4 regions of the Pseudomonas sp. GGS8 genome follow, and region 3 is predicted to be linked to each of the others. Evidence: predicted binding sites of a transcription regulator. Region 3 holds the regulator's gene; each other region holds the start of a gene.
The links. Region 3 encodes FliA, which starts transcription of late flagellar genes. Its sites were predicted from a motif close to CTAAAGTTTNNNNNNNNNNNGCCGNTAA; they were not measured.

Region 1: the regulator FliA is predicted to act here: its motif matches at 3,137-3,164, upstream of J3D54_RS18530 (methyl-accepting chemotaxis protein).
Region 2: the regulator FliA is predicted to act here: its motif matches at 2,241-2,268, upstream of J3D54_RS24340 (methyl-accepting chemotaxis protein).
Region 4: the regulator FliA is predicted to act here: its motif matches at 2,580-2,607, upstream of J3D54_RS05980 (methyl-accepting chemotaxis protein).

Annotation. Positions count from the first base shown of each region.
Region 1 covers NZ_JALJWF010000001.1:4,113,635-4,118,731, forward strand. The annotation lists gene J3D54_RS18515 (response regulator transcription factor) at 1-33, shown strand, start outside; gene J3D54_RS18520 (ATP-binding protein) at 30-1,343, shown strand; gene J3D54_RS18525 (Na+/H+ antiporter NhaC family protein) at 1,709-3,025, shown strand; gene J3D54_RS18530 (methyl-accepting chemotaxis protein) at 3,205-4,887, shown strand.
Region 2 covers NZ_JALJWF010000001.1:5,453,816-5,458,912, forward strand. The annotation lists gene J3D54_RS24320 (LysR substrate-binding domain-containing protein) at 1-489, shown strand, start outside; gene J3D54_RS24325 (MmcQ/YjbR family DNA-binding protein) at 486-845, shown strand; gene J3D54_RS24330 (DUF1294 domain-containing protein) at 849-1,277, opposite strand; gene J3D54_RS24335 (undecaprenyl-diphosphate phosphatase) at 1,274-2,104, opposite strand; gene J3D54_RS24340 (methyl-accepting chemotaxis protein) at 2,396-4,030, shown strand; gene pnuC (nicotinamide riboside transporter PnuC) at 4,165-4,728, shown strand; gene J3D54_RS24350 (AAA family ATPase) at 4,725-5,097, shown strand, end outside.
Region 3 covers NZ_JALJWF010000001.1:3,652,259-3,657,355, forward strand. The annotation lists gene flhA (flagellar biosynthesis protein FlhA) at 1-463, shown strand, start outside; gene flhF (flagellar biosynthesis protein FlhF) at 475-1,800, shown strand; gene fleN (flagellar synthesis regulator FleN) at 1,917-2,747, shown strand; gene fliA (RNA polymerase sigma factor FliA) at 2,744-3,484, shown strand; gene J3D54_RS16520 (chemotaxis response regulator CheY) at 3,652-4,023, shown strand; gene J3D54_RS16525 (protein phosphatase CheZ) at 4,046-4,834, shown strand; gene J3D54_RS16530 (chemotaxis protein CheA) at 4,888-5,097, shown strand, end outside.
Region 4 covers NZ_JALJWF010000001.1:1,371,336-1,376,432, reverse strand. The annotation lists gene J3D54_RS05985 (potassium/proton antiporter) at 1-639, opposite strand, end outside; gene J3D54_RS05980 (methyl-accepting chemotaxis protein) at 899-2,524, opposite strand; gene J3D54_RS05975 (hypothetical protein) at 2,800-3,030, shown strand; gene J3D54_RS05970 (cell division protein ZapA) at 3,027-3,329, shown strand; gene J3D54_RS05965 (methyl-accepting chemotaxis protein) at 3,430-5,097, shown strand, end outside.

The DNA of each region.
Region 1 (5,097 bases), 460 kb from region 3:
CAGGGTTACCTGTTCGGCGGGCAAGCCCAGTGAAGTCGATCCAGCGCCGTTTGAGTCTGGGCCTGATCAGCGTGATGGTGATCGTCGGCCTGGTGCTGGCGCAAACCAGCCTGTGGCTGTTCGAAATCGGTTTGCAGCGCTACCTCGAAGCCGGGTTGCGCAACGACAGCGAAAATCTGTTGGTGGCGCTGGTACGTGGCCCGCAGGGGTTGCAGCTGGATGAGCGGCATCTGTCGCCGGCCTATCAGCGACCGTTTTCCGGGCACTACTTTCGTATCGACTTTGCCGACAGCCATTGGCGCTCCCGCTCGCTATGGGATCAGGACCTGCCGCGGCTCGAACACCCGGGCCTGAACAGCAACCTGCAACTAGGGCCGGAAGGGCAACAATTGCTGGTGCTGCGCTCGGACTACCGGCGGCTGGGGCAGGCGATTTCTATCAGCGTCGCCCAGGACTACACCCCAGTGCGCGAGAGTTTCTGTCGCATGCAGCAGCTCGGTCTGGGGTTGGGGCTGGCGGGGTTGTTGCTGATTTTGCTGTTGCAACGGATCACCGTGCACCGTGCCTTGCGCCCGCTGGAAAAGGCCCGCGAGCAAATCGCCCAGTTGCAGCAGGGCCAGCGCTCGCAACTCGACGAAGCCGTGCCGGTGGAGCTGGAGCCGCTGGTGGCGCAGATCAACCATTTGCTGGCTCACACCGAAGACAGCCTCAAGCGCTCGCGCAATGCGTTGGGTAACTTGGGTCATGCGTTGAAAACACCGTTGGCGGTGTTGTTGAGCCTGGCTTCAAATGAAAAACTCGATGCTCACCCCGAACTGCGCAAAGTCATGCAGGCGCAACTGGAACAGGTCCAGCAACGACTCAATCGCGAACTCAACCGCGCCCGATTATCCGGCGATGCGTTGCCGGGGGCGCTGTTTGATTGCGATGCCGAGCTGCCGGGGTTGCTGGCCACGTTGAACATGATTCACGGCGAACACCTCGACCTGAGCTACCGCGCACCGACCGGTTTGCAACTGCCGTGGGATCGCGAAGATCTGCTGGAGTTGCTGGGCAACCTGCTGGACAACGCCTGCAAATGGGCGGATGCGGAGGTTCGGTTAAGCGTGGTTGAAACGGCTGAAGGTTTTCAGTTGAGCGTGGAAGACGATGGGCCGGGGATTCCCGAAGATCAGCGCGATCAGGTGTTCAGCCGCGGTACACGGCTCGATGAGCAGACCGATGGGCATGGGCTGGGATTGGGCATCGTGCGCGACATCGTCGACACATGGGGCGGTGTGTTGAGGCTGGAGGACAGCGAGTGGGGCGGGTTGAAAGTGATGATCGAACTGCCCAAACGCTGACATCTGTCTGAAAGCCCGTGCTTAACCTGTGGGAGCGGGCTTGCCCGCGAAGACGGCAGCACAGTCGACATCGATGCCGCCTGACACAACGCCATCGCGGGCAAGCCCACTCTCACAGTGGTTTTGTGTTGACTGCAAATGCTGCGGCCAACTGCTAACCCTGTGCACGCGTTCTTTCTGAAACACAGCAACCACGACTGCTACGCAGGCTTCGCCAACTGCTTCAAAGGGTGGTGTGCGCTTTGACAAGGGGGTGATGCTGCGGCAAAGTGCGCGCCCTCTAATAAGACCCTCTCTTTAATCCGCTGGCGGCGCTTATGCGCACTGCCGGCCGGACTCTTTCCGCTTGCCTTGAGGTAACGATGATTAATGCAGTAATTGCCGCGGTCGGCATCATGCTGATACTCAGCCTGTCCCGCGTGCATGTAGTGATTGCGCTGATTGTGGGCGCGCTGGTCGGTGGCTTGACCGGTGGTCTGGGGATCGATGCGACACTCAAAGCCTTCAACAGCGGCCTCGGCGGCGGGGCGACGGTGGCGTTGTCCTACGCCTTGCTCGGCGCGTTCGCCGTGGCCATCGCCAAGTCCGGCCTGGCCCATGCCCTGGCGGACAAAGCCCTGGCCCTGGTCGATCGCCAGCACGCCAACGGCGGCGGCCATGTCAAATGGCTGCTGATCGGCCTGCTATGGGTGGTGGCCATCGCCTCGCAAAACATTTTGCCGATTCATATCGCCTTTATCCCGTTGCTGGTGCCGCCTCTTTTATATGTGCTGACCAAACTGCAACTGGACCGCCGGTTAATCGCCTGCGTCATTACCTTCGGTCTGATCACCCCATACATGTTCCTGCCCGTGGGCTTCGGCAACATCTTCCTCAATGAAATCCTGCTGGCCAACGTCGCCCGTAGCGGCGTGGACATCAGCGGCATCAACGTCACCCATGCCATGGGCATTCCGGCGCTGGGCATGGTGTTTGGCCTCGCGGCAGCGTTCATCAGCTACCGTAAGAAGCGTGTCTACGACCTGGAAAAGATCGAGCAGGTCGAACAGGTCGCGGTGCAGTACAACCCCTTGAGCCTGATGGTCGCCGGCCTGGCGATTGCTGCCGCGTTCATTATTCAGATGCTGCTGGATTCGATGATTATCGGGGCACTGGCGGGCTTCCTGATCTTTTCGGCGTCGGGCATCGTCAAGTGGCGTGAAACCGATGACCTGTTCACCGAAGGCATGAAAATGATGGCGATGATCGGTTTCATCATGATCGCCGCGTCCGGGTTTGCCGAAGTGATGAAAGCCACCGGTCATGTGCAGACGCTGGTGGAATCCTCGGCCTCGTGGATCGACCACAGCAAAGGCATCGGTGCGCTGTTGATGTTGCTGGTGGGACTGTTGGTGACCATGGGCATCGGCTCGTCGTTTTCCACGGTACCGATTCTGGCGACGATTTTCGTGCCGTTGTGCGTGCAACTGGGCTTCAGCCCGATCGCCATCGTGTGCATCGTCGGCACGGCCGGCGCGTTGGGCGATGCTGGTTCACCGGCGTCGGACTCGACCCTGGGCCCGACCTCGGGTCTGAACATCGACGGCCAGCATCACCATATCTGGGACACCGTGGTCCCGACCTTCCTGCACTACAACCTGCCATTGCTGGCGTTCGGTTGGGTGGCCGCGATGGTTCTGTAACCATATTTACCCTGTGGGAGCGTGGCTTGCCCGCGATGAACGATTACGCGGTGTGCCTGATAAACCGCGGCGCCTGAATCGCGGGCAAGCCACGCTCCCACAAGGACCTTGTTCAACTTTTGATCTGGCCTGCCGTTATAGCCTTTAACCACGCCAACAAAATCAAAAGAGTGAACGTCATGCGCATGAGCCTGAAGGCCAAAGTCCTGTCCCTTGCCGTCCTCCCGGTGTTGCTCTTTGCGCTGGTCATCAGCCTGACCACGCTGTTCATCCTGCAGGAACAGGCCCGCAAGGAAGTCGAGGAAACCCGTCAGCGTCTGCTCAGCGACGCCAAAGCGACCCTGCAAAGCTACGTTGCCGTGGCCATGACCACGATCAAACCGCTCTACGACGCGGCCGCCCCCGGCGATGATGCGGCGCGGGCGCAGGTGATCAAGTTGCTGTCGAGCATCACCTACGGCAAGGACGGCTACTTCTTCGGCTACGACTCCAACACTGTGCGCCTGTTCAAGGCCAACAGCCCCGAAGGCGTGGGCCAGAGCTTCAAGGACAACCGCGACCCGAACGGCGTTTACGTCAACCGCGACCTGGTGAAAGTCGCCAAGGACGGGACCCACTACCTGCAATACAGCTCGCCACTGCCCGGTAACACCCAAGTGCAGGTGCCCAAGCTCGGCTACACCGAATACCTGCCGAAGTGGGACATGGCGTTCGGCACCTCGGTCAACCTCGACGGCATCGAAGCGCAAGTGGCGCTGGTCGAGATCAAGGTCCAGGAACGCATGCAAGGCGTGGTGCTGAGCATTGTCGGGGTTGCCGTGGTGGTGCTGCTGGTGATCGCCGCAGTCGGGATGCTGCTGGCCAATACCATTTTGCGTCCGCTGAACCTGATGAAAGCCAACCTCGACGACATCGCGGCGGGCGAGGGCGACCTGACCCGGCGCCTGACCATCACCAGTCAGGATGAACTCGGCGAACTGGCCGGCTCGTTCAACCGTTTCGTCGACAAGATCCACGGCCTGGTACGGCAGATTACTGAAATGACCTCGCAACTGACCGGTCTGGTGAATCAGGTCTCCGATCAGGCCCAACGCTCGGATCAGGCCATGGAGCGCCAGCGTCACGAGACCGATCAGGTGGCCACGGCGATCAACCAAATGTCGGCGGCGGCCCAGGAAGTGGCCAAGAGCGCGCAAAACGCCGCGGTCGCTGCCCAACAGACCGACGAAGAAGGCCAGGCCGCCAAGCGCGTGGTGGCCGGCAGCATCGTGAAGATTCATGCGTTGGTGACCGATATTCGCAGCAGCGGTGCGTCCCTCGATAGCTTGCAAAAAGACGTGTCGTCAATTGTCAGCGTCCTCGGGGTGATCCGTTCGATTGCCGAGCAGACCAACCTGCTGGCGCTCAACGCCGCGATTGAAGCGGCCCGCGCCGGTGAGGCCGGGCGTGGTTTTGCGGTGGTCGCCGACGAAGTGCGGGCGCTGGCCAGTCGTACGCAAATCAGCACTCAGGAAATCCAGGGCATGATCGACCGCTTGCAGGCCGGCACCCAATCGGCGGTCGAGTCCATGCGCCGCTCCAGCGAGGCCGGCGACGGCACCTCGGCCCAGGCCAACGAAGCCGGGGCGTCGCTGGACGCCATGGCCCAACTGATCGGCACCATCAACTCGATGAACGCGCAGATCGCCAGCGCCGCCGAAGAGCAAACTGCCGTGGCTGAAGAGATCAACCGCAGCGTGCACCAGATCGCCGTGGCGGTAGACAGCGTCGCCGACGAAACCCAGCGTGGCGCGCAAACCTCACGCAGCCTGGCCGATCTCGGTCAGCGCCTGGGGCAACTGGTCGGGCAATTCCGTATTTGATGGATGTTGCTTGTGGTGGGGGGCGTGGTTAGGGGGCTAATGTGGCGAGGGGGCTTGCCCCGTTGGGTTGCGAAGCGACCCTGGAACCAGTCTCCGCGACTCTTCAGATAGAACTCATGTACCGGTTTTACGACTGCTGCGCAGCCGAACGGGGCGATGCGGCGTTCCGACAAGCCCCCTCGCCACAGGGCGGTATTCGTCCATAAGTGG
Region 2 (5,097 bases), 1.8 Mb from region 3:
GTCGCCTTGAGAGTGCGGGAACTGGGTGATGAAGACCCCCTGCTGGTCACCCGCCGCTTACGTCAGGCGCAGACAGTCATGGTCGCCAGCCCGGCGTTTCTTCGCGAGCGGCAGATCAAGACCCCGGATGACTTGAAAAACGTACCGATATTGGGCGCACTGGAAGCCGATCGGCTGGTGCATCTGCGGATGCTCGATCAGAACGGCAAGGCCTGTGAAATGACATTCGAAGCCCGATTGGGCATCGACGATTTTCTCGTGCGCAAGGCGTGTACCCTGTCCGGGCTGGGTTTCACCGTGCTGCCGATGATGTATTGCGAGCAGGAACTGGAAAACGGCTCGCTGGTGCAATTGCTGCCCGACTGGTCATTGCCGGGCGGCTGGCTGCAAGCGGTCTACCCCCATCGACGCGGGGTGATGCCAGCGGTGCGCGCCTGGATAGACCATTTGATCGAATCATTCAATGCCTGTGGGGACCGACTGTTATGAAGGCAAGACCAATGAGCGAAGAGGATGTCGCGCAATTCTGCCTGGCGTTGCCCGGCGCGCGGGAGGACTACAAGTGGGGTGGCGTGCGGGTGTTTTCGATTGCCGGGAACAAGATGTTCGCCTTGCAGAACCTGCGGGGCCAGTCCCTGGCCTTCAAAGTCGACAAGGACCTGTTCCTGGGCCACTGCGACCGACCGGGCATTCACCCGGCGCCGTACCTGGCCCGGGCGCAGTGGATCATCATGGAAACGCCCTACCCACTGGGCACCGAAGAGCTGCAAGGCTTGCTGCTACGTTCCCACCAACTGGTGGTGAGCAAGCTGCCCAAGCGCACGCAGGTCGGTTTGCTGCTTTAGGCCTTAAAACAGCGCAAACAGATGGGCGCCCAGAAACAGCTGATCGATCCAGAACACCTGATGCATCAGCACGATGAGCCAGAACACCAGTTGAAACGAAACCTTGCGGGTCTTGTGCCGAAACACTTGCTGGGCCAGCAAGGCACCCGGCCAACCGCCCGCCAGTTCCACCGCGTGCAAGACGTTCTCCGGCGTGCGCCAGCTGTCGGCGCGGGCCTTGTGCTTGTCGCCCCAGTACAGGAAAAACGCCAGCACGCTGACGATGCCGTAGGCCGCCAGGGGAATCACCGACACCCCGCGCAGCCACAGCGACACCGAGCCAAACAACGGCACTGCGCACAGCACAGCGAACACCAGCAATTTCAACCGCAGGTTCTGAATCGCCCCCCCGGACTTGCGTCCGGGGTTGTCGCGTGCGGTGGAGTCGCTCATGGCTTGGCCGCGGTCCAGTCGACCCAGCCGAATTGCCAGGTGGCCAGAATCAACAGACCGAAAGCAATGCGATACCAGGCGAACGCCGCATAGCTGTGGCTGGCGATGAACTTGAGCAAGGCGCGGACCGCAATCATCGCAAAGATGAACGCGGTGACAAAACCAATGGCGAACACCGGAAAATCAGCCGGCACAAACAGATGGCGGTATTTGTAGCCGGAGTACACCGCCGCGCCGACCATGGTTGGCATGGCGAGGAAGAACGAGAACTCGGTGGCCGTCTTGCGCGACAAGCCGAACAGCAAACCGCCAATGATCGTCGAGCCGGAACGCGAAGTCCCGGGGATCATCGCCAGGCATTGGGCGAAGCCGACTTTCAAGGCGTCTTTCCAGGTGATGTCGTCGACGCTTTCAGCATGCACGACATGTTGACGGCGTTCGGCCCACAACATAATGATCCCGCCCACGACCAACGCGGTGGCCACGGTTATCGGGTTGAACAGGTACTTGTGAATCAAATCGGCGAAAATCACCCCCAGCACCACGGCTGGCAAGAAAGCAATCAACAGGTTCGCGGTAAAGCGTCGAGCGCTGGGCTGCGTCGGCAAACCAATGACCACGTCGAGGATTTTGCGGCGAAACTCCCAGACCACCGCCAGGATCGCCCCGAGCTGAATGATGATATTGAAGGCCATGGCCCGCTCGCCGCCGAAATCGAGCAAGTCCGCCACAATGATCTGGTGCCCGGTACTGGAAATGGGCAAGAACTCCGTCAGCCCTTCTACAACGCCTAAAATCAATGCCTGAAAGGCCGTCCAAAGATCCATCAATCCCCCAAGAAGCCATGCCCCAGGCATGCCCCGATAATATTTTTAAGCGTTCACTGTGATCAGCGTAGCTGACATTCCGCGCGCACAAAGATCCCCACAAAACGGTAAAAATTCTGTGAAAAACAAACCGGGACTCAGCTTTTTTCGCGCGGGGCCGAAATCCTATCAGACATGCCCTGTTTTCGCTGCCGCGTAATAGGACCTCAGTCGGATAGGCCCGATCGGCAAAGTGTGGTTGGATGCTGGCGATCATTTATTACAAGAACAAGAAACCGGAGTAACAGCGTTATGAACAGCTTGCGCAGTGTATCGATCAGCCGACGCTTGTGGCTCATCTTGATCGTGGCCGTGGTGATGTTACTGACGTTGGGCGTGTTGATGCTCAAGCAGATTCACGACGACCTTTATCATGCCAAGGTCCAAAAGACCCAGCATGTGGTGCAGACCGCCAGTGGCATCCTGACTTATTACCAAGGACTGGAAACCGCCGGCACCCTCACCCGCGCCGTCGCGCAACAGCAGGCACTGACCGCCGTGCGTGGTTTGCGCTACGACCAGAATGACTACTTCTGGATCAACGATCTGACGCCGGTCATGGTCATGCACCCGACCAATCCGAAACTCGAAGGTCAGAATCTCTCGACGATCCGCGATCCGGACGGTTTCGCGTTGTTCAACGAGATGGTTGCCATCGCCAAGGCCAAGGGCGCCGGCATGGTCGACTACCGCTGGCCGAAACCGGGCGCCAGCGCGCCGGTGGAAAAAACCTCCTACGTCAAACTGTTCGAGCCCTGGGGTTGGGTGATCGGCTCGGGCGTGTACATCGACGACATGCAGGCCGAGTTTTATACGCAGGTCTGGAAGGCGTCTTTCGTGGGCCTGGTGATTGCCCTGATCATGGCGCTGCTGGTGATCATGATTGCCCGTAGCATCGTGCGCCCATTGCAGGAAACCGTGGACGCCATGGCCAATATCGCCAGTGGTGAAAGCGACCTGACCCGCAGCCTCGATACCCACGGCCAGGACGAAGTCACGCAACTGGCCCGGCACTTCAACGCCTTCACCGCCAAACTGCGCCGGGTGATCGGTCAGTTGCAGGCGTCTGCCAGCGCGTTGGGACAGTCTTCCAGCGACTTGGGCAACGATGCCGCGCAAGCCCAGCAACGCAGCCAGCAACAATCCCAGCAAATGGAGCTGGTGGCGACCGCGATCAATGAAGTGACCTACGGTGTGCAGGACGTGGCGAAAAACGCCGAGCACGCGGCCAGCGAAATGCGCGATGCCGAATCTCAGGCGCAGCAGGGGCAGATCAATATCGATGGCAGCCTGCAGCAGATCGACAAGCTGTCTTCGACCATCGATCAAGCGGTCGAAGTGATTCGTACACTGGCCGACGAAAGCACACAAATCGGCAGTGTCCTGGAGGTGATCCGCTCCATCGCCGAGCAAACCAACCTGCTGGCCCTCAACGCAGCCATCGAAGCCGCCCGGGCCGGTGAGCAAGGTCGAGGGTTTGCGGTGGTCGCCGATGAAGTACGCCTGCTGGCCCAGCGCACCCAGAAGTCGACGGCAGAAATCCAGTCGATGATCGAACGCCTGCAAAGCCATTCCGGAGCGGCGGTCAAGGTGATTGGCGACAGCAGCCGTGCCTCGCAAATCACCATCGAACAGGCCGGTCTGGCCGGTGCCAGCCTGAATGCCATCGGCCAGGCCTTGCGCAACCTCAACGGGTTGAACGCCTCAATTGCCAGCGCAACGTTGCAGCAGGCCCATGTGGTGGAAGACATCAATCAGAACGTCACCCAGGCCGCCGGGTTGTCCCACAGCACGGCACTGGCGGCCGAGCAGTCGAGCGTGGCCAGCGTTCACCTCAAGGAATTGAGCGAACAGCTGAACGGATTGCTCAAGCAGTTTCGGGTGTAACTCCGTCCCTGCACCCACAGGGATAGCGTTTGACCTGACTGCCATTGGCAAACCCCATTCCCCACAACAAGCCCATTGCCCCACAATCCGGGTACAATTCGCCCCCCTCATTTTCTACGAACCAAGGAACCTCCATGTCCGGGCTTGAACTGTTTGCCGCCGCCCTCGGTGTGATTGCCGTCTGGTTGACGGTCAAACAGAATCCCTGGTGCTGGCCGATCGGTCTGGTCATGGTGCTGCTGTATAGCTGGATCTTTTTTGAGGTGAAGCTGTATTCGGACATGCTGCTGCAAGTGATCTACGCCGCGTTGCAGCTCTACGGCTGGTGGCAGTGGACTCGCGCCGGCGAGACGCATGACGGGCGGCAGGTCAACCTGCTCGATGGCAGATCCATCGCGCTCGGTCTGGCCGTGGGCGCGTTCGGCAGCCTGTTGCTGGGGGCCGCGATGGCTCACTGGACCGACGCCGCCCAGCCCTGGCTCGATGCCGCGTTAACCGGCTTCAGCCTGGTCGCGCAGTTATGGATGGCGCAAAAGCGCCTGCAATGCTGGCCGCTGTGGATCGCGCTGGACGTGATCTTCGTCGGCCTGTTCATCTACAAGGAGCTGTACCTGACCGCAGGCCTCTATGGGGTTTTCGCCCTGCTGGCGGTGCAAGGCTGGCGGACGTGGCGTGCCGACCCGGCGTTGCGCACATGAAAGTGCTGGTGCTCACGGGGCCCGAATCAAGCGGCAAGAGTTGGCTCGCCGCCGAACTTCAACGGCAATTCGGCGGTGTTCTGGTGGGCGAATACGTGCGCTGGTTCATTGAACAGCAGGCACGGGACACTTGCCTGGCCGATATCCCCGAGATCGCCCGCGGTCAACTGCAATGGGAAGATGACGCCCGCGCCCTTGCGCCACAGTTGTTGATTCTCGACACGCACTTGTTGAGCAACATGTTGTGGAGCCAAGCCCTGTTCAGCGACTGCCCGGCCTGGCTCGAACAGGCGCTGCTGGCCCGGCATTACGACTTGCACTTGCTGTTGTCGCCTGAACTTGTCGACTGGACCGACGATGGCCAGCGGT
Region 3 (5,097 bases):
ACAGGTGCCGGTGCGGGACATTCGCAGCATCGCCGAAGCCATCGCGAACAACGCTGCCAAGAGTCAAGATACCGCCGCTTTGGTGGCCGCGGTGCGCGTCGGCGTATCCCGTGCAATCGTGCAAAGCATTGTAGGCACTGAGTCGGAGCTGCCTGTGATCACCTTGGAACCAAGGTTGGAACAAATATTGCTCAATAGTCTTCAGAAGGCAGGACAAGGCTCGGAAGAGGGCGTTCTGCTGGAGCCAAGCATGGCGGAAAAACTGCAACGCTCGTTGATCGATGCGGCGCAGCGTCAGGAAATGCAAGGTCAGCCGGTGATTCTGCTGGTGGCCGGTCCGGTTCGCGCGATGCTCTCGCGATTCGGTCGGCTGGCAGTACCGGGTTTGCATGTGTTGGCTTACCAGGAAATTCCTGACAACAAGCAAGTGACCATCGTTGCGACAGTAGGGCCCAACGGCTGAGGTAGTGGTTTATGCAAGTTAAGCGTTTTTTCGCCGCCGATATGCGTCAGGCCATGAAACTGGTTCGTGATGAGCTGGGCGCTGATGCCGCCATTATTGGCAATCGCCGGATCGCCGGCGGTGTCGAGCTGACGGCTGCCCTGGATTACAAATTGTCGGCGCTGGCCCCGCGTGTTCCGAACATGGAACTCGAGGACGAGCTGCGCAAGACCCAGTCGCGGATCGTCACCGCCCAGGCCGAACTGAGCCTGCGTGGCAATGGCGAGAGCGACAACACCACCAATCGCCAATTGTTCGCCGGCCTGCCGCTGACCGCCGCCGAGCCGCTGATCGAACCGACGCTGGCCGAGCCTCGGCGCCCGGCACCTGCGCCTGCCGCAGCGACCGGCGTCGATCCGCGTGCGTTCGACTCGATGCGTTTCGAACTCAACAGCCTGCGTGAACTGATGGAAGTGCAGCTTGGTTCTTTGGCGTGGAATCAGCTGCAAGGCAGCCGTCCGGCCCAGGCCAACCTCTGGCGTCGCCTGCAACGCATCGGCCTGTCCGGCCCGTTGTCACGCGATCTGTTGGCGCTGATTACCGACATTGAAGAGCCTCGTCAGGCCTGGCGTATGTTGCTCGCGCACTTGGCTCGGATGATCACCACCCCGGAAGTCGAGCCATTGGAGGAGGGCGGCGTGATTGCCATGGTCGGCCCGGCCGGCATGGGCAAGACCACCACGCTGGCCAAGCTCGCGGCCCGTTATGTGCTCAAGTACGGCGCGCAGAACATCGCGCTGGTGAGCATGGACAGCTATCGCATCGGTGCTCAGGAACAGCTCAAGACGCTGGGCCGGATCCTCAATGTGTCGGTGACCCATGTCGACCCGGGTCAATCCCTGGTGCAGGCGCTGGAGCCGCTGCTGCGCAAACGCGTGGTGCTGATCGATACCGCCGGCCTTCAGGCCAGCGATCCGGCACTGCGCATGCAGCTCGAAAGCCTGGCCGGGCGCGGCATCAAATCAAAAAATTATCTGGTCTTGGCAACCACCAGCCAGAAACAGGTTCTAACCGCCGCTTATCACAGTTACAAACGCTGCGGCCTCGCCGGCTGCATCCTGACTAAACTGGATGAAACGGCAAGTCTGGGCGAGGTGTTGAGCCTGGCTATCAGTCATGAGTTGCCGGTGGCTTACCTGACCGATGGTCCGCGGATCCCGGATGATTTGCATCTGCCGCGTCGTCATCAACTGGTCAGCCGCGCCGTTAGCGTGCAAATGCAGGAAGAACCCAGCGAAGAAGCCATGGCTGACATGTTCGCTGATATTTACCACAGCCCGACCAAGCAGGTTGGCTGAGGTATTAATGAACATTTTTTGTACCTACATCGATGGTCTGCCATGCATTGTTCCGATGGTGAACGCGCAGCCAGTAATGTGGCCTCCGTCTAAGTAAGACAAGGTAAAGAAATAACATGGGCAGCATGCATCCCGTACAGGTGATCGCGGTGACCGGCGGCAAAGGTGGCGTCGGGAAGACTAACGTGTCAGTGAACTTGTCCCTGGCTCTAGCTGAGCTCGGCCGGCGCGTCATGCTGCTGGATGCCGATCTGGGGCTGGCGAACGTCGACGTTCTGTTGGGACTGACACCCAAACGCACGCTGGCCGACGTGATCGAAGGTCGCTGTGAGCTGCGTGACGTGTTATTGCAAGGGCCTGGCGGTATCCGCATCGTCCCGGCCGCCTCCGGCACCCAGAGCATGGTTCATCTGAGCCCGGCCCAGCATGCCGGCCTGATTCAGGCGTTCAGCGACATCGGCGACAACCTCGACGTATTGGTGATCGACACCGCTGCGGGCATTGGTGACTCAGTAGTCAGCTTCGTGCGCGCCGCGCAGGAAGTCTTGCTGGTGGTGTGTGACGAGCCGACCTCGATCACCGACGCCTACGCGCTGATCAAATTGCTTAACCGCGACTACGGCATGAACCGATTCCGCGTCCTGGCCAACATGGCGCAGAGCCCGCAGGAAGGCCGCAACCTGTTCGCCAAATTGACCAAGGTCACGGATCGCTTCCTTGACGTCGCCTTACAGTACGTCGGCGCAGTGCCTTACGACGAAAGCGTGCGCAAGGCGGTACAGAAGCAACGCGCGGTGTATGAAGCTTTCCCACGCTCCAAGTGCGCCCTGGCGTTCAAGGCCATTGCGCAGAAAGTCGATACCTGGCCGCTGCCGGCCAACCCGCGTGGGCACCTGGAGTTTTTCGTCGAGCGCCTCGTGCAACAAACGGCAGGACCCGTGTTATGACAGCCAGCGGTTACAACCTCTACAAGCAGTCGGCACGTGACGCGCAGTACGAGCTGATCGAGCGTTACGCGCCACTGGTCAAACGCATTGCCTACCACTTGCTGGCGCGTCTGCCGGCCAGTGTCCAGGTCGAAGACCTGATTCAGGCCGGGATGATCGGCCTGCTAGAAGTATCAACCAAATATGACGCCAGCAAAGGCGCGAGTTTCGAGACGTACGCGGGTATTCGAATCCGCGGCGCGATGCTCGATGAAGTGCGCAAGGGGGACTGGGCGCCACGTTCGGTCCACCGCAATACCCGCATGGTCAGCGACGCGATTCGCTCGATTGAAGCTAAAACCGGCCGTGACGCTAAAGATCACGAAGTTGCGGCCGAACTCCAATTGAGTCTCGACGATTATTACGGGATTTTGAACGACACCCTGGGCAGCCGGTTATTCAGCTTCGACGATCTGTTGCAGGACGGCGAACACGAAGGGCTGCATGAGGATGGCGCGAGTGCTCATCTCGAGCCGTCACGCGATCTGGAAGATGAACGCTTCCAGGCGGCGCTGGCGGACGCGATTGCCAATTTGCCGGAGCGTGAGCGACTGGTGTTGGCGCTGTACTACGACGAAGAGTTGAATCTCAAGGAAATCGGTGAGGTCCTGGGGGTCAGTGAATCTCGGGTCAGCCAGTTACACAGCCAGTGCGCGGCCCGTTTGCGGGGGCGTTTGGGGGAGTGGCGAGCGCGCTGAAGGCAGTGTGGGGACACTGCGAATGGAGCTGGTGTGGTGTTGAACCGTACCGGTCTCGATCTGTTGTGCTCCAGACAGTCATTGAGTGCTTTGCCGGATTGATTGAAATGGCGCGCCCAGGTGCTGGGCGCGTTTAAGACTGCTTGGAGGTCGAATTGGACAAGAACATGAAAATCCTCATCGTTGATGACTTCTCAACGATGCGGCGGATCATAAAAAACCTGTTGCGTGACCTTGGGTTCACCAACACCGCCGAGGCCGATGACGGATTGACCGGGTTGCCGATGCTGCAAAGCGGTAACTTCGATTTTCTGGTGACCGACTGGAACATGCCCGGGATGACCGGCATCGACCTGCTTCGTGCGGTGCGCGCCGATGAAAGGCTCAAGCATCTGCCGGTGCTGATGGTGACCGCTGAAGCCAAGCGCGAGCAGATCATCGAAGCGGCCCAGGCCGGTGTTAACGGCTATGTGGTCAAACCCTTCACGGCCCAGGCGTTGAAAGAAAAAATCGAGAAGATTTTCGAACGCATCGGTTGAGAAACTGCGCCACGGGGGAGCTATGGAGCATATCGAATCTTCAAAGGGCGATTTTGAGTCGACCCTGAAAAAACACGCGGTCGAACTGGTCGAAAGCCTTGAAAAGGGCAGGTTCGGCGACGCTGTGCAACTGATCCATGAGCTCAACCAGACCCGTGACCGTGGCCTGTATCAGGAAGTGGGCAAGCTCACCCGCGAGCTGCATAGCGCGATCGTCAATTTCCAGATTGACCCGCACATGCCGCAAGCCGAGGAAGTGTCTCAGATCACGGATGCCACCGAGCGCCTGTCCTATGTGGTCAAGCTGACCGAGGCCGCGGCCAACCGCACCATGGACCTGGTGGAGAACGCCACGCCGCTGATCAACAGCCTGAGCGACGAAGCTCAGGCGCTGAGCACGGATTGGGGACGGTTCATGCGCCGCGAAGTCGGGGCTGAAGAGTTCCGCGAGTTGGCCCGGCGGGTCGACGGTTTCCTGACACGCAGCAGTGAAGACAACCGCGTCGTGTCGAGCAACCTCAACGACATTCTGCTGGCCCAGGATTACCAGGACCTCACCGGTCAGGTGATCAAGCGTGTGACCCAACTGGTCACCGAAGTTGAAAGCAACCTGCTCAAGCTCGTACTCATGGCCAGTCAGGTAGACCGCTTTGCGGGTATCGAACATGACCGTGAAGCGATGCTGGCTGAAAAAGATCCACAAAAACATCTCTCTCAGGGTGAAGGTCCGCAGATTCATGCCGATAAAAGAGAAGACGTTGTGTCCGGTCAGGACGATGTGGACGATTTGTTATCCAGCCTAGGATTTTAGAGTTTTAGCATTTTAGGTTTTTTAGGTTTTTAGACCTCAGGAGCACCCCCTTAATGAGCTTCGGCGCCGATGAAGAGATCCTTCAGGATTTCCTGGTTGAGGCCGGCGAGATTCTAGAGCAACTGTCCGAGCAGCTGGTCGAGCTGGAAAGCCGACCCGATGATGCGGACTTGCTCAATGCAATTTTTCGCGGTTTTCACACTGTAAAAGGGGGCGCCGGCTTCCTCCAGCTCAACGAGCTGGTGGAGTGCTGTCACATCGCC
Region 4 (5,097 bases), 2.3 Mb from region 3:
GTTGACCAGTTGCAGCATCAGCCAACCGCCGCCGAGGCCGATGACGCCGCCGATACCGAACTCACGCAGCAAGTGCCCGAGCAGGCTCCAGTGCAGGCCGGTCTGGCCGCTGGCGAGCATGTCGATCAAGGTTACGGTGAGGAACACCGCCATCGGGTCGTTGCTGCCGGATTCGATCTCCAGGCTCGCGGTCACCCGTTCGTTCAGGCCTTTGCCGCCCAGCAGCGAGAACACGGCCGCGGCATCGGTGGAGCCGACGATGGCGCCGATCAGCAGGCCCTGAATCAGGTTAAGGTCGAACAACCAGGCCGCTGCCATGCCGGTCAGTCCGGTGGTGATCAACACGCCGACCGTGGCCAGCGACAGCGCCGGCCACAACGCCACGCGAAAACTCGCCACCCGGGTGCGCAAACCGCCGTCGAGCAGGATCACTGCCAGGGCGAGGTTGCCGACCAGATAGGCCGTGGGGTAGTTATCGAAAATAATACCGGCGCCGTCGACACCGGCCGACATGCCCACCGCGAGGATGATCACCAGAATCGGGATCCCGAGGCGCGATGAAAGTGAGCTCACCAGAATGCTCGCACCTACCAGCAACGCGCCGATCAAGAACAGGCTGTTGATGGTTGTTGCATTCAAAGGCAGTACTCCAGAAGCGTAAAGGCGGGCGCACACTGACCATGCAGTCCGCGTGCCAGCGATTCTAACCTGTTGAAATGTGATGCTGTCAAAAAGCTTTTGACGGCGATCATCCCCTGTGGCGAGGGGGCTTGCCCCCGTTGGGTCGCGCAGCGACCCCAAAGCCGGCGCTGCGGTGCGCCAGGTTCAACGCGTGGGTTAATTTGCGACTGCTTCGCAGCCGAACGGGGGCAAGCCCCCTCGCCACAGGGGGCAGCCGTTACAGGCTAAACCGCCCAACCATGTTGTTCAGGTCCAGCGCCAGGCGCGACAGTTCGTTGCTGGCCGCACTCGTCTGGTTGGCACCGGTGGCCGATTGCACCGACAGATCGCGAATGTTCACCAGATTGCGGTCCACTTCACGGGCCACTTGCGCCTGCTCTTCGGCCGCGCTGGCGATCACCAGGTTGCGCTCGTTGATTTCGACGATGGCGCTGTTGATGGTGTCCAGCGACAGGCCGGCACCACGCGCGATGTTCAAGGTCGACTCGGCACGCTCGGTGCTGTTACGCATCGAATCCACGGCGTGTTCGGTGCCGCTCTGGATGCTGCCGATCATGCGTTCGATTTCGCTGGTTGACTGCTGGGTGCGATGGGCCAGGGCACGCACCTCATCGGCGACCACCGCAAAACCACGACCGGCTTCACCGGCACGGGCCGCTTCGATGGCAGCGTTCAACGCCAACAGGTTGGTCTGGTCGGCCAGGCCGCGAATCACGTCCAGCACTTTGCCGATGTCTCGCGACTCGTTAGCCAGATCGCCGATCAGGGTGGCGGTGCTCTGCACGTCGGCGCTCATGCGTTCGATGGCGCTGACGGTTTCCTGTACCAGGTCACGGCCGTCGCCCGCCGAAGTGGTGGCGTTCTTCGAGGCTTCGGAAGTGCTCACGGCATTGCGAGCGACTTCTTCCACGGCGCTGGTCATTTCGTTGACGGCGGTGGCGGCCTGTTCGATTTCGTTGTTCTGCTGGGTCAGGCCACGGGCGCTTTCGTCGGTGACGCTGTTGAGCTCTTCCGCGGCGGAGGCCAGTTGTGTGGCCGAACCGGAAATCCGTTGCAGGGTGTCACGCAGTTTTTCCTGCATCTTCGCCATCGCGGCGAGCAGACGACCGGCTTCATCTTCGCCATCGACGGTGATCGGCCGCGTCAGGTTGCCTTCGGCGATTTCTTCGGCGGCGCTCAGGGCGTTGGCGATCGGCTGGGTGATGCTGTTAGTCAGCAGCCAGGCGAACAGCAGGGTCAGGCCGGTGGCGATGACCAACAGGGTCACCACCAGGTTGAACGCCGAGGAATACTGGTCGGCGGCTTGTTGGTTGGTGTCGATGGTCTGCTGGGTGTTGATCTCCAGCAAGCGATTGAGCACGGTGTTCATGGCTTCAGAGTTGTTCAGCAAATCGGTATTGACCAGTGTGCGCTGTTCGTCGATCTGATTGTTGCGCGACAGGCTCTTCATCCGGTCTTCGATCTGGCGGTACTGCCCCAGCAACTGCACATACTGATCATAGGCTGCACGCTCCTGCGGGCTGGCGATCAGTTTTTCGTAGCCGGCCTGAGCCGCCCGAATCTGCTGGTTTCGGGTTTCCAGCAGCTCGATAGTTTTCTGCTGGACGTCCGGTTCGCGATTCACCAACAGGCGGTAAGCCAGGACGCGCAGGCGCAGGGTCAGCTGGGTGAATTCGTCGAGGCTTTTGATGCTCGGTACGCTGTTCGAGGTGATCTCCTCGGCGGCGCCGCGGATTTTGCTCATCTGGTTCAGGGCGAACACACCCAGGATCAGCATCATGGCGCCAATCAGGGTGAAACCGAGGAACGCCCGCGGTGCGATATTCATATTTCGTAGGGACATGGTGTTCACCGAAAAAAGCGCCTCCGTGCGAGGCTGAGACTGTTGTATGAATGACTTATCGGTCATACGACTAAAGTCTTGAGTCGCTGTGCGCATTTGTCGCAGAAGGGCCGCGACGACGAAGTGCAGGAACCAGAACCGCCAATCACAGTCTCTAAAGCTCACGAGGAAGGTCGACCGCCAGGAAAATCAAGGCCTTGCGCCTGCATAACCCTGGCATCCACAGTGACTTTTCTTTATCGTACGCGCCCTTCGAAAATGCCCGGAAAATCAAAATGTTAGAAGCATCCCTAAGCCAATTGGAACAACTGGTCAGTGACCTGGTGCAACAGAACCAAGCTCTGCTCGGCACCAACCAATCCCTGAGTGCGGAGCTGGCCCAGGTCAAGGATGAAAATGAAAGCCTGCAACTGAGCCTGATGGAACAGGAAGAGAAACAAGGCGCCACCGTTGCACGCATTCAGGCCTTGGTTGAGCGCGTCAGCGCCGGCCCTGTCAGCGCATGAGTTACGGCGCCGCAGGGGTAAAAGTCGTCTCGATTCTGGGTGAAGACTATTCGATCAAGGCGCCGGCCGGGGAAGAGCAGACCCTGCTGGACGCCGCCTTAATGTTGAAGGCCGCTCTGGCCGAGACCAAAAAGAAATACCCGACGCTGATCGGTGACCGCTTGCTGGTGCTGGCGGCGATGAATCTGTGCTCGCAGCAGATCGAAATGCAAAAGCGTCACCAGCAGGAACTCGACCGTTACCAAGAGCAAGTCAGCGCCACGGTTGAAGTGATCGCCAAGACGATCAACCAGGCCTGAGCGGCTTTGCGCACAACCAAAGAATAAATTGTCGATTTAGTTGTATACAATCGGCATGGCTGTTGCAGTGTTTCAGCCCTTTATTCTTTGGGGGTGCTCCATGCAGTTCTGGCGACGCAGTATTCAATGGCAGTTGATTCTGAGCATGGGCGCCGCCCTGCTGGTCAGTATTCTGATCGTGGTTGGCATTTATACCCTCGTGGTCAACCGCCTCGCCCAGCGCTATCTGGTCGAGCAGGCGCTGCCGTCGAGCATCGAAGCGATGCGCAACGACATCGAACGCATCCTCGTTCAACCCCTCACCGCCGCCAAGGACATTGCCAGTAACAGCATGGTGCGTGACTGGCTGGCCGGGGGCGAAAACAGCGCCCAAACCGTCGGCTTCGTCAGTTATCTGGAAGGCATCCGTGCCGAGCACAAAGCCTTTACCGCGCTGATCATAGGCACCGCTTCAAACCATTACTTCACCGAAAAGGGCCTGGACCGCACGCTCAGCCGCTCCAATCCCAACGACGCCTGGTTTTACTCGTTCCTCGACAGCAATCAGCCGCGCACCCTCAATATCGACAATGACACCGCCACTGGCGAGTTGGCGCTGTTCATCGACCTCAAGGTCGAGCAGGCCGGCAAAGTCGTGGGCGTTGCCGGGCTGGGCCTGAGCATGAAAGAGCTGTCGGAGCTGATCCACCACTTCAACTTCGGTGAGCGCGGCAAGGTCTATCTCGTGCGTTCCGACGGTTTGATCCAGGTTCATCCCGAGGCGCAGTTCAGCGGCAAACGTACGCTGGTCGAGCAAATCGGCGCTTCGGCGGCGCAAGCGGTGATGGGGCAGCTCTCTACCTCCACCGCGTCTGCCAGCAGCAGTTTTGCCCGCGATGGCGAAGAGTTTCTGGCCTTGAGCCTGCCACTGCGTGATCTGGGCTGGACCCTGGTGGCCGAAGTGCCGCAGTCGCAGATCTACGCCGAAGCCCGACGCGCGATGTGGATGAGCAGCGGCATTGGTCTGGCGGTGGCGTTGGTTTGTCTTTTATTGGTGGTGTTGCTGGCTCGTGGATTGGTGCGGCCGATTCGTCAGGTAACAGCGGCGTTGGTTGCCATCGGTAGCGGTGGTGGAGATTTGACCCACAGGTTAGATTCCAGCCGCGCCGATGAGCTGGGAGACCTGGCTCGTGGTTTCAATCGGTTTCTGGAAAGTCAGCGCGACATGATCGGCGAAGTGCTGACCACCAGTGAGCGTTTGCGCACGGCGGTCGGTCAGGTGGCGCGGGTGGTGGACAACACCGCTGAGCGTTCCGGGCGTCAGCAGGAAATGACCGACATGGTCGCCACCGCCGTTCACGAGATGGGGCTGACCGTGCAGGAAATCGCGCAGAACGCTGGCAATGCGGCGGTCGCTTCGCAGACCGCGCGGGATGAAGCGCTGCAGGCACGGGAAGTGGTGGGTGGGTCGATCCGGCACATCGAAAGCATGTCCGACGAAATTGGCGTCGCCGCTGGAGCGGTGGGCGAGTTGGCCCATCAGGTGGCGTCCATCGATCAAGTGTTGGCGGTGATTCGCGGGATTTCCGAGCAGACCAATTTGCTGGCGCTCAACGCTGCCATTGAAGCGGCGCGGGCCGGGGACATGGGGCGCGGGTTTGCGGTGGTGGCCGATGAAGTGCGGACCCTGGCGCGGCGGACTCAGTCGTCCACTGACGAGATTCAGCAGATGATCGGCAGCCTTAAGCAGGGCGCGGAGAACGCGGTGTCTTCAATGCACGCCGGGCAA